3 regions of the Methylophilus sp. E2MeOHC9 genome follow, and region 1 is predicted to be linked to each of the others. Evidence: predicted binding sites of a transcription regulator. Region 1 holds the regulator's gene; each other region holds the start of a gene.
What was found. Region 1 encodes sigma-54, which starts transcription at its own class of promoters, with help from an activator protein. Its sites were predicted from a motif close to TGGCACNNTTCCTGCT; they were not measured.

Region 1 (3,283 bases):
GTCGTCAGAAATACGACGCTGGAGTTGCATAGCGGCGAAGTCATTGGCTTACTGGGCCCGAATGGGGCAGGCAAAACTACCAGTTTTTATATGATCGTCGGCCTGGTCGCACTCGATGACGGCCACATTACTTTGAATGGCACCGATGTCAGCCACGCGCCTATGCATGAACGTGCACGCATGGGCCTGGCTTACCTGCCGCAGGAAGCCTCGATTTTCCGAAAAATGACAGTGACCGATAATATCCTGTCTATTCTGGAAACCCGCCCTTATACGGCCGAAGAACGCGAAGCCAAGCTGGAGTCACTGCTCGATCAGTTGCATATCCAGCACATCCGCAACAGCCAGGCAGTCAGCTTGTCCGGTGGTGAGCGTCGCCGGGTAGAAATCGCCCGTTGCCTGGCCACTGACCCTAAATTTATTTTGCTGGATGAACCGTTTGCCGGGATCGACCCGATTGCAGTGATCGAGATCCAGAAAATTATCCGTTATTTGAGCAGCCAGAATATCGGCATCCTGATTACAGACCACAACGTTCGCGAAACGCTGGATATCTGTGACCGCGCCTACATCGTGAATGAAGGCGCAGTATTTGCAGCCGGCACTCCCGATGAAATCATTCAGAATGAAGGTGTGCGTGAAGTATATCTGGGCAAAAACTTTAGGCTGTAATTCGTTATGAAGCAAAACCTGCAATTACGCATGTCGCAAAACCTGGCACTGACGCCGCAGTTGCAGCAGTCTATCCGCCTGTTGCAACTGTCGACGCTGGAGCTTAGCCAGGAGCTGGAAGCCATTTTGCAGGAAAACCCCTTGCTCGAGATGGCCGACAATAATGAAGAAGGCGAGTTTGAAGACAATACGCCCGACGCCCCGTTAGCAGCGCAGGCTGAAGTCGAAGATGCTAGTTCTTTTGATGTCGCCATGCAGCAGCAGGATATCCCTTCGCCAGCCGACACTTTGCGTGAAGAGTTGCGCGAAGACCTGAGCGGCAATGAAGGCGAGTTGCCCAACCTGAATGAAGAATTCACCCCGCCGGAATTTGAAGACGACTACGGCGAATTTGGCAGTACCAGCAACTGGGATGAAGCAGGTCGCAATAACAATGATGATGAAGATGGTGATTTTTCGCGCCAGGATGCCAGCAACATCAGCCTGCGTGACCACCTGATAGACCAGATACAACTGGCGCACCTGTCGCACCGCGATATGAGCCTGGTCAAACTGCTGCTAGACAGTATTAATGACGACGGCTACCTGGAGCAGGATTTGCAGGAAGTGGTGGAGAACCTGCCGCTGGAACTGGAAGTCGATTTGCTGGAACTGGAAACGGCACTCAAGCTGATCCAGAATCTTGACCCGATAGGCATAGGCGCCCGCGATTTGCGTGAATGCCTGCTGCTGCAACTGTATGCCCTACCAGCCAGCACGCCCTACCTGAAAATCGCCATCGCCCTGGTCAAAGACCATCTGGCACTACTGGCCAATAAAGATTTTATCAAACTGCGCAAACAACTCAGTTGCGATGAAGCCTCACTCAAAGGCGCGCAGCAACTGATACGCCAGCAAAACCCCAGACCAGGCAGCGAGTTTTCCAACTTTAGCCATGATCATTTTATCCAGCATGATGTGGTGGTGAAAAAGATCAAAGGGATCTGGGTCGCTACCCTGAATGATGGTGTGATCCCGAAATTGCGCATCAACCAGATGTACGCAGATATCCTCAAGCGCAACCGTGAAAGCTCAGGCCAATACCTGCAAAGCCAGATGCAGGAAGCCAAGTGGATGATCAAGAACATCCAGCAACGTTTCTCGACCATTTTGCGTGTGTCACAGGCGATTGTAGACAGGCAGCGTAACTTCTTTGAGCACGGCGACATCGCGATGCGCCCACTGGTATTACGTGAAATCGCTGAAGAGCTGGATTTGCATGAAAGTACCGTTTCCCGCGTCACTACGCACAAGTATATGCTCACTCCAAGAGGTGTTTATGAACTCAAATACTTCTTTGGCAGCTCAGTCGCGACTGATGCGGGTGGTTCCTGCTCGGCAACAGCCATTCGTGCACTGATCAAGCAAATGGTGGCGGAAGAGAATGAGAAAAAACCGCTTTCTGATAACCAGATCACAGACACACTGGCACAACAAGGCATTGTGGTGGCGCGGCGGACGATTGCCAAATACCGTGAATCATTGAGTATTCCGCCAGCGAATTTGCGCAAATCACTTTAGCTTTTCAAGCTTGTCTGATTTTTGAAAATTAAAAAGGCCGCTATGCAAGCGGCCTTTTTTTTACAATGACGACGATTATTGAATCGTGATCCTGGCAAATTTTCGCTTACCCACCTGGGCAACAACCACGCTTTTTGCCAATTGCAGGTTCTTGTCCTCGACCTTGACGCTATCAAGTTTCACGCCACCCTGCTGGATGGCACGCATCGCTTCACTGGTGCTTTCTACCAGGCCAGCCTGTTTTAATAACTGGCTGATACCAATACTGTCACCTGCTATCGTCACTTCAATTTCAGGCACATCATCCGGTATACCGCCTTTGGCACGCGTCTGGAAATCCTGCAACGCTTTTTCAGCCGCTGCCTGACCATGAAAACGGGCCACGATCTCCTGCGCAAAGCCTACTTTGATATTGCGTGGGTTTTCACCATTGGCGATGCTGGCTTTCCATTCAGCAATGATTTCCAGCGAGGCGAAAGACAGCAAATCGATATAGCGCCACATGAGCGCATCTGAGATCGACATAATCTTGGCAAAAATGCTCTCAGGCGCTTCGCTGATACCGATATAGTTGCCCAGCGATTTGGACATTTTATTAACGCCGTCCAGGCCTTCCAGCAATGGCATCATCAGCACGCACTGCTGTGCCTGGCCAGCCTGTTTCTGTAGCTCGCGCCCCATCAGCAGGTTAAATTTCTGGTCGGTGCCGCCGAGTTCAATGTCTGATTGCAAGGCAACAGAGTCGTAGCCCTGCAACAGCGGATACAGGAATTCATGGATGGCAATCGGTTGGTTGCCTTTAAAACGTTTTGAAAAATCATCGCGTTCCAGCATGCGTGCCACCGTGTGGCTGGCCGCCAGCTTGATCATGCCTGCCGCACCCAGTTCGCTTAACCATTTGGAGTTAAATACGATTTCTGTCTTGGCCGGATCCAGTATCTTGAATACCTGCTCGGCATAGGTATCGGCATTGATCTTCACCTGCTCAACCGTCAAAGGCGGGCGGGTGGTACTTTTACCGGTCGGGTCACCTATCATGCCGGTGAAGTCG
Region 2 (3,283 bases), 270 kb from region 1:
TGCTGGACCGCCTGCAAGGCGTACGCGAGCAAATCGCCATTGTGAAACCGCTGCTGCCGCAGGCAATCCAGCAATATCAGGAAAAACTGACCACCAAACTGCGTGAAGCGATGCAGGCAGACGATGACCGCGTGCGTCAGGAAATCGTGCTCTATGCACAACGCACCGATGTAGATGAAGAGCTCGCGCGCTTGAACTCACACATTACGGAAATGGACCGCATCCTGACTGCAGGCGGCCCTGTCGGTAAAAAACTGGATTTCCTGATGCAGGAAATGAACCGCGAAGCCAATACCCTGGGTTCAAAATCGGTGGCGATCGAAACCACACAGGTTTCCATGCAGCTCAAGGTGCTGATCGAACAGATGCGTGAGCAGATCCAGAATATTGAATAACGCCACAACGATGCAAAATGTGACGCCGCAGCCATGCGGATGTCACCGTTTATTGAATGTATGATGCTATAGTCAATTTACTTCAATATACTCATAGGGTTTAGAAATATGCCTCTGTCCCGCTATGTTGTTCGCTACTGCCTGGTACTCGCCAGCTTATTCTCGCTCCCATCCTTCGCTGAAATAACCACTTTACCGATCCCCGACCAGGACTGGGGCATCACGTTTGATGCGCCCAAGCTGCGGCCTGTGAGGGAGGCAGATTCTAATGATCACTATATGTATTCTGCTAACGCAAATAATTTTGCCGTGACGCTGAATGTTGATACCCCTTCATGCACTGGCGGTGAGTCGCACGAAGCGGTACTGAATTGTTTTTGGCCTAAAGCCAGCAAAGACCCTTTGATCAATCCGGCCACAGTCGCCAAAAGCTGCAATAGCCAATATTGCAAACTGAGCTACGATTTTGAAAACACCTTTCAGGACGCTGCCATCAAACAAAAACATGTGCATTATCTGTTTGCTTACCGTGGCCGATGGGCGAACCTGCATGTAGCGGTTTCTAACCCCAAGGAAAGTGATCTGCAGTTGCTGGATAAATTTGCAACATCTGTGAGTTACAAATAACCCCCATTCTTTCGGTATTCAATGCCAGGCAGCTTACTTTAATGAGTCCTGGTTTCTGAGTTTGCACCCTATTCAGCACAACAAAACGCACCTAAATGGTGCGTTTTGTTTTTCATATCTTGCTGCCTACATTTTAAGCCACTGATTTAATTAAGAAATAATGTCTGGCACACGGCTTGCTCTTATGTAATTGATTTCTATAAGCAATGCAAAGGTCAAGGACCATGACGCAAACGGCCAAACAGTTTTTTGATGAAATGCAGGGGTATGGGGGCAATGTACGTGGCATCTATCAGGCATATGACCGCTGGTTGACGAATGTACCTACCCAGCAACTGGCGGCCAAACGGGCTGAAGCAGAGGTATTGTTCCGCCGCGTGGGGATTACTTTTAACGTGTATGGGGAAGAAGATGGCGCCGAGCGCCTGATCCCGTTTGATGTGATCCCACGCATGATTTCCGCCAGTGAGTGGGCGCATTTATCCAAAGGCGCAGTACAACGCGTGCGCGCCTTGAATATGTTCCTGCATGATATTTACCATGACCAGGAAATAATCAAGGCGGGCATTGTGCCGCACAGCATTTTAACCAATTCGCAATATCGCCCGGAAATGGTGGGCGTAGATGTGCCCAACCAGGTTTATGCACATGTGGCCGGGATAGACCTGGTGCGCACCAGCGAGTCTCAGTTTTATGTGCTGGAAGATAATTTGCGCACGCCTTCCGGCGTGTCGTACATGCTGGAAGACCGCAAAATGATGATGCGGCTGTTCCCTGACCTGTTCAAGAAATACCCGATCGCGCCAGTCGAGCATTACCCGCATGTGCTGCTCAACAATCTGCGCTCAGTCGCGCAAACCGGGGTCACTGACCCGACCGTGGTACTGCTTTCACCAGGTGCTTATAACAGCGCTTACTTTGAACATGCCTTCCTCGCCCAGCAAATGGGCATAGAGCTGGTGGAAGGCCAGGATTTGTTTGTCCGCAATAACGCCGTTTATATGCGCACCACGCAAGGCCCGCAAAGGGTGGACGTGATTTACCGCCGCATCGACGACGACTACATAGACCCTCTGGTTTTCAAGCCTGATTCCATGTTGGGCGTACCGGGTCTACTCTCTGTCTACCGCAATGGTGGCGTCACGTTGGCTAACGCCGTGGGCACCGGCGTCGCCGATGACAAGGCGACATATATCTATGTGCCGGAGATGATCAAATTCTACCTGGGTGAGTCTCCCATCCTGCAGAACGTGCCTACGTATCAACTCAGCAAGGAAGATGATCTGGCCTATGTGCTGGATCATCTGCCCGAGCTGGTCGTCAAGGAAGTGCAAGGCTCAGGCGGTTACGGCATGCTGGTTGGCCCGACCGCCAGCAAACAGGAAATCGAAGAATTCAGGTTACGCATTGTTTCCAGGCCGGCGAACTACATTGCGCAGCCGACACTGGCGCTTTCCACCTGCCCGACTCTGGTCGACCAAGGCATTGCGCCGCGGCATGTCGATCTGCGCCCGTTTGTACTTTCTGGCAAAACCGTCAGCGTGGTACCGGGTGGATTATCCCGCGTGGCCCTCAAGGAGGGTTCACTGGTAGTCAACTCGTCACAGGGCGGCGGCACCAAGGATACCTGGGTGCTGGAACGTGATGATGTATGTATAGAACAAACGCAGTCGCAAATGGCTGCCCAACTCCAGCGTCAAGAGGCCGTGATATGTTAAGTCGAACCGCAGAACATTTATATTGGATGGCGCGTTATATCGAGCGTGCCGAAAACGTGGCGCGGGTGCTGGAGGTGACTTACAGCATGTCGCTGCTGCCTACTGACGCCAGCAACGAAGAGGCGTTATGGGATAGCGTGCTGGAAATCGCCGGGGTCCGCGATATTTATGACAGCACTTACGATGACCTCAATGCCGCCCATGTTATTCAACACCTGGTGATGGACAGCAATAACCCCTCCAGCATTTACAGCTCTTTGCGTAATGCCCGCGAAAATGCGCGTGCGGTGCGAGTCGCCATGACAGTGGAAACCTGGGAAAACATGAACACGCTGTGGCTGGAGTTTGACCAATATATCAAGCAGGATTTGACTCAGTCTGGCCTCAACGAATTTTGTGAATGGGTAAAAAGCCGCTCGCACTTGTTCCGCGGTGTCTGCTTTGGCACCATGCTGCGTGATGAAGCGTTCAGTTTTGTCCGGCTGGGGACGTTTATGGAGCGCGCTGACAATACCGCGCGCCTGCTGGATGTGAAATACGAAT
Region 3 (3,283 bases), 690 kb from region 1:
ATGCACTGGGCGCAGCGCTCATGGTCTCTAAAATCACACCGCTTGAAATTAAACAAAAGTCTGCAGTTTCAGTTAGCTTTAATCTTTTCGAGGAAAAGATTGAGAGTCTTGATGTAATGCTATTTAGTCGCCAGTTGTATACATTACTTAAAGCCGGCATTCCAATTATGCGGGCTTTAAGCGGCATTCAGAGCTCGGTAGGTAATCTGCAATTAGCAAAGGTTGTAGGGCAGTTGCGCGTTAGTCTTGATTCAGGGCGGGAGCTATCTGCAGCCATGGCTGAGCACCCTAAAGTATTTGACGGTTTTTATATAAGCATGATTCGAGTTGGTGAAACAACGGGTAATCTCGATAATATTTTTCTCCGTTTGGCTGAGCATATTGAATTTGAGCGATTCATGCGTGGCCAAATTAAGTCTGCTTTGCGTTACCCTATGTTCGTGATGATTGCGATGGCGATTGCAATTGTGGTGATTAACATTATGGTGATCCCCCAATTTGAAAAAGTATTCGCCACTATGAATGCTGATTTACCCTTAATTACAAAGATGTTAATTGGGTTTTCCAATTTTATGCGTAATTATTGGTTTGTGCTGATCGCAATGGTTGTGGGTGCTTGGTGGGTGTTTAAATCTTATATCAGTACATCTAATGGCCGTTCACAATGGGATAGGGTAAAGATGCGCATTCCTATTGCCGGGAAAATTATTTTTAAAGGGACTATGGCAAGGTTTGCACGCAGCTTTGCATTATCCACTCGAAGTGGATTGCCGATTCTTTCGGCATTGCGCTTGGTTTCGCAGACGGTTGAAAATGATTACATAGCGATCAAAATTCTTGGTATGTCCTCGGGGATTGAACGTGGAGAAACTATTTTAAGAACGGCTACGCAGACAGGTGTGTTTAACCCTCTGGTATTGCAAATGATAGCAGTGGGCGAAGAGTCTGGTTCGCTAGATGATTTGATGCAGGAAATTGCTGATATGTATCAGGCAGATGTTGAGTACGACGTTAAAACGCTAGGCGCTCAAATCGAACCAATTATGATTATTTTCCTGGGTGTTTTAGTCTTGATTCTAGCATTAGGCGTGTTTTTGCCGATATGGGATATGAGTTCAACCATGCTTAAGGGTACTTAAGCGGTAACAATCCAGGATGCTTGCAGGTAAAGTTTTTACTTATAATAAATTAACCATTAAAGATTGTTGTATTTAGCCGATAACATAAAATATTGTCGCATTAATAGTTGTAATGATACGATTCAGCAAATAGGACCAAAATTGTCTGGCACACTATTTGCTTTTTACTAACTAACGCAGTTTTTACCTGTCACTGTGCGAATAAAGGCAGGAAATTTTGATAGGAGTCTTTGCAATGAATAAACAGGCTGGCTTTACATTGGTTGAATTGGTTGTGGTAATTGCAGTGTTGGGAATCTTGGCGGCAACGGCCTTGCCACGATTTATCAATGTGCAATCAAGTGCGCAAAAAGCGGCTGCACAAGGGTTGGCTGGTGCCGTCTCATCAGCTGCAAGTTTGGCTAAGGCTGCTTGGGTGGCTGGCGGTGCTTCGGGCACAACCGTAAAAATGGATAATATCGATGTTACTGTGAATGCTGCGGGAACTACTGGCGAAGGCTGGCCTGTTTCGAGTGCTGCTGGCATTGATGCGGCGATTCAGGATAGGGCTGGTTTTACATTTAACGCTGGAGCCGGAACATATACCAAAGGAACTTGTGTCGTGACTTACACGCCTGCTACTGGTTTGGCAGCAGTTACTGCAAATTGCCCATAAGGTTTTACAATGAAGGGCTTTACCCTTGTTGAGTTAGTGGTCGTGATCTCAATAATGGGGATACTGGCGGCGGTAGCTGCCCCCAGGTTTGCGAATGGAGATATCTTCGAAACCCGCGGTGACGCGGGTTTACTTGCTTCTACCATCCGGTATGCACAAAAAACTGCCATCGCTCAGCGAAAGATCGTGTATGCGATACATACTGCCAGCCCTTTGCCAGGTAAGGTGAGTCTATGTTTCGATGTTAGCTGCAATCAGGCGGTGATCAATCCAGAAACTGGCGGCGCGTATATTTTTAGCGTTTCAAAAAATGTTGAGGTTGTGCCATCTAATGCCAGTCTTGGATTTGACTCTTTGGGGCGGGCCGTACCGGATGAGTTGGCGAAGTATAAAGTAAGTAATAGAAAAAATTTTGCTCAGGTAGTGAACATCCTGGTTGAGGCAAATACCGGTTATATCCACTAATATGCCATCTGGTTGGCAGGCGAGATGATGCAATGACCAATACAGACAAAAATAATATTAAAAAGCGATCTCGCTTTTATCGACAGCCCGCCAAAGGTTTTACTTTAGTGGAGTTGGTGGTATTTATTGTGATTGTCACGACTGCTATTGCTGGCGTTCTCGGTGCTTTGGCATGGATGAGTGGCCACTCCGCTAACCCTCTGGTACGCAAACAAGCGCTGGCGATTGGTGAATCACTCATGCAAGAAATCCAGCAAATGCCATTCACTTTCTGCGACCCCGATGATGCAAATGCTTCTACCGCTAATGGTTATGGAGATTGCACCAATCCACAGAATGCCAGTTTAAATGGCCCGACACCTTCACTTGAAAGTCGCTACAGTGCAACCAACCCGTTTGATAATGTGGCTGATTATGGTGGATTTACCATGCCTGGCGGTGGCTGCTCTGGTATTTGTCGTATCGGTAGCTCAGCGGCTCTTACGGGTTTAAATGCATATGTAGCTTCTGTGGCGATTGCGCAGGCTGGCGGTACTGGGGCATTTATTGGACTGCCTGCAGATGCAGTGTTGCAGATTGTGGTGACTGTGAAAGGTCCTGTTAATACTACGATACAACTGACTGGCTTCAAGGTACGTTATGCGCCCAAAGTTTAAGTCATTACGAGCGCAGATGACTGGTTTTACGCTCGTTGAGCTGGTGGTTGTCATCGTCGTTGTTGCGATTTTAGGCGGTATCTCGGTTACCTTTATTAAAAATTCGGTATTAGCCTATGTGAACTCAGAGGCTTATTATGAGTTAGCCGATCGCGCAGATGTGTCTTTACGGCGTATGTCACGCGATATCAGAAACGCATTACCTAATAGCGTGTGGGTTTCGTCAAACGGGTTATATGTTGAATTTGTTCCGATCAAAGCCGGAGGGCGTTATAAACAGGACTCATTGGATTTTTTAACTGGCAATCCGCCTCCATACACCTTCACCGTGCTTGGTGACATGGTCCCAGTGGGTGCTGGCGATCAGA

Region 2: the regulator sigma-54 is predicted to act here: its motif matches at 1,188-1,203, upstream of ACSSVF_RS04440 (circularly permuted type 2 ATP-grasp protein).
Region 3: the regulator sigma-54 is predicted to act here: its motif matches at 1,286-1,301, upstream of ACSSVF_RS06470 (type II secretion system protein).

Annotation. Positions count from the first base shown of each region.
Region 1 is NZ_CP196024.1:650,732-654,014, forward strand. Features, by position in the region: gene lptB (LPS export ABC transporter ATP-binding protein) at 1-672, shown strand, start outside; gene ACSSVF_RS03195 (RNA polymerase factor sigma-54) at 679-2,232, shown strand; gene tyrS (tyrosine--tRNA ligase) at 2,308-3,283, opposite strand, start outside.
Region 2 is NZ_CP196024.1:922,747-926,029, reverse strand. Features, by position in the region: gene ACSSVF_RS04450 (YicC/YloC family endoribonuclease) at 1-395, shown strand, start outside; gene ACSSVF_RS04445 (hypothetical protein) at 504-1,022, shown strand; gene ACSSVF_RS04440 (circularly permuted type 2 ATP-grasp protein) at 1,247-2,740, shown strand; gene ACSSVF_RS04435 (alpha-E domain-containing protein) at 2,734-3,283, shown strand, end outside.
Region 3 is NZ_CP196024.1:1,344,260-1,347,542, forward strand. Features, by position in the region: gene ACSSVF_RS06465 (type II secretion system F family protein) at 1-1,139, shown strand, start outside; gene ACSSVF_RS06470 (type II secretion system protein) at 1,375-1,794, shown strand; gene ACSSVF_RS06475 (pilus assembly FimT family protein) at 1,804-2,259, shown strand; gene ACSSVF_RS06480 (type IV pilus modification PilV family protein) at 2,292-2,915, shown strand; gene ACSSVF_RS06485 (prepilin-type N-terminal cleavage/methylation domain-containing protein) at 2,932-3,283, shown strand, end outside.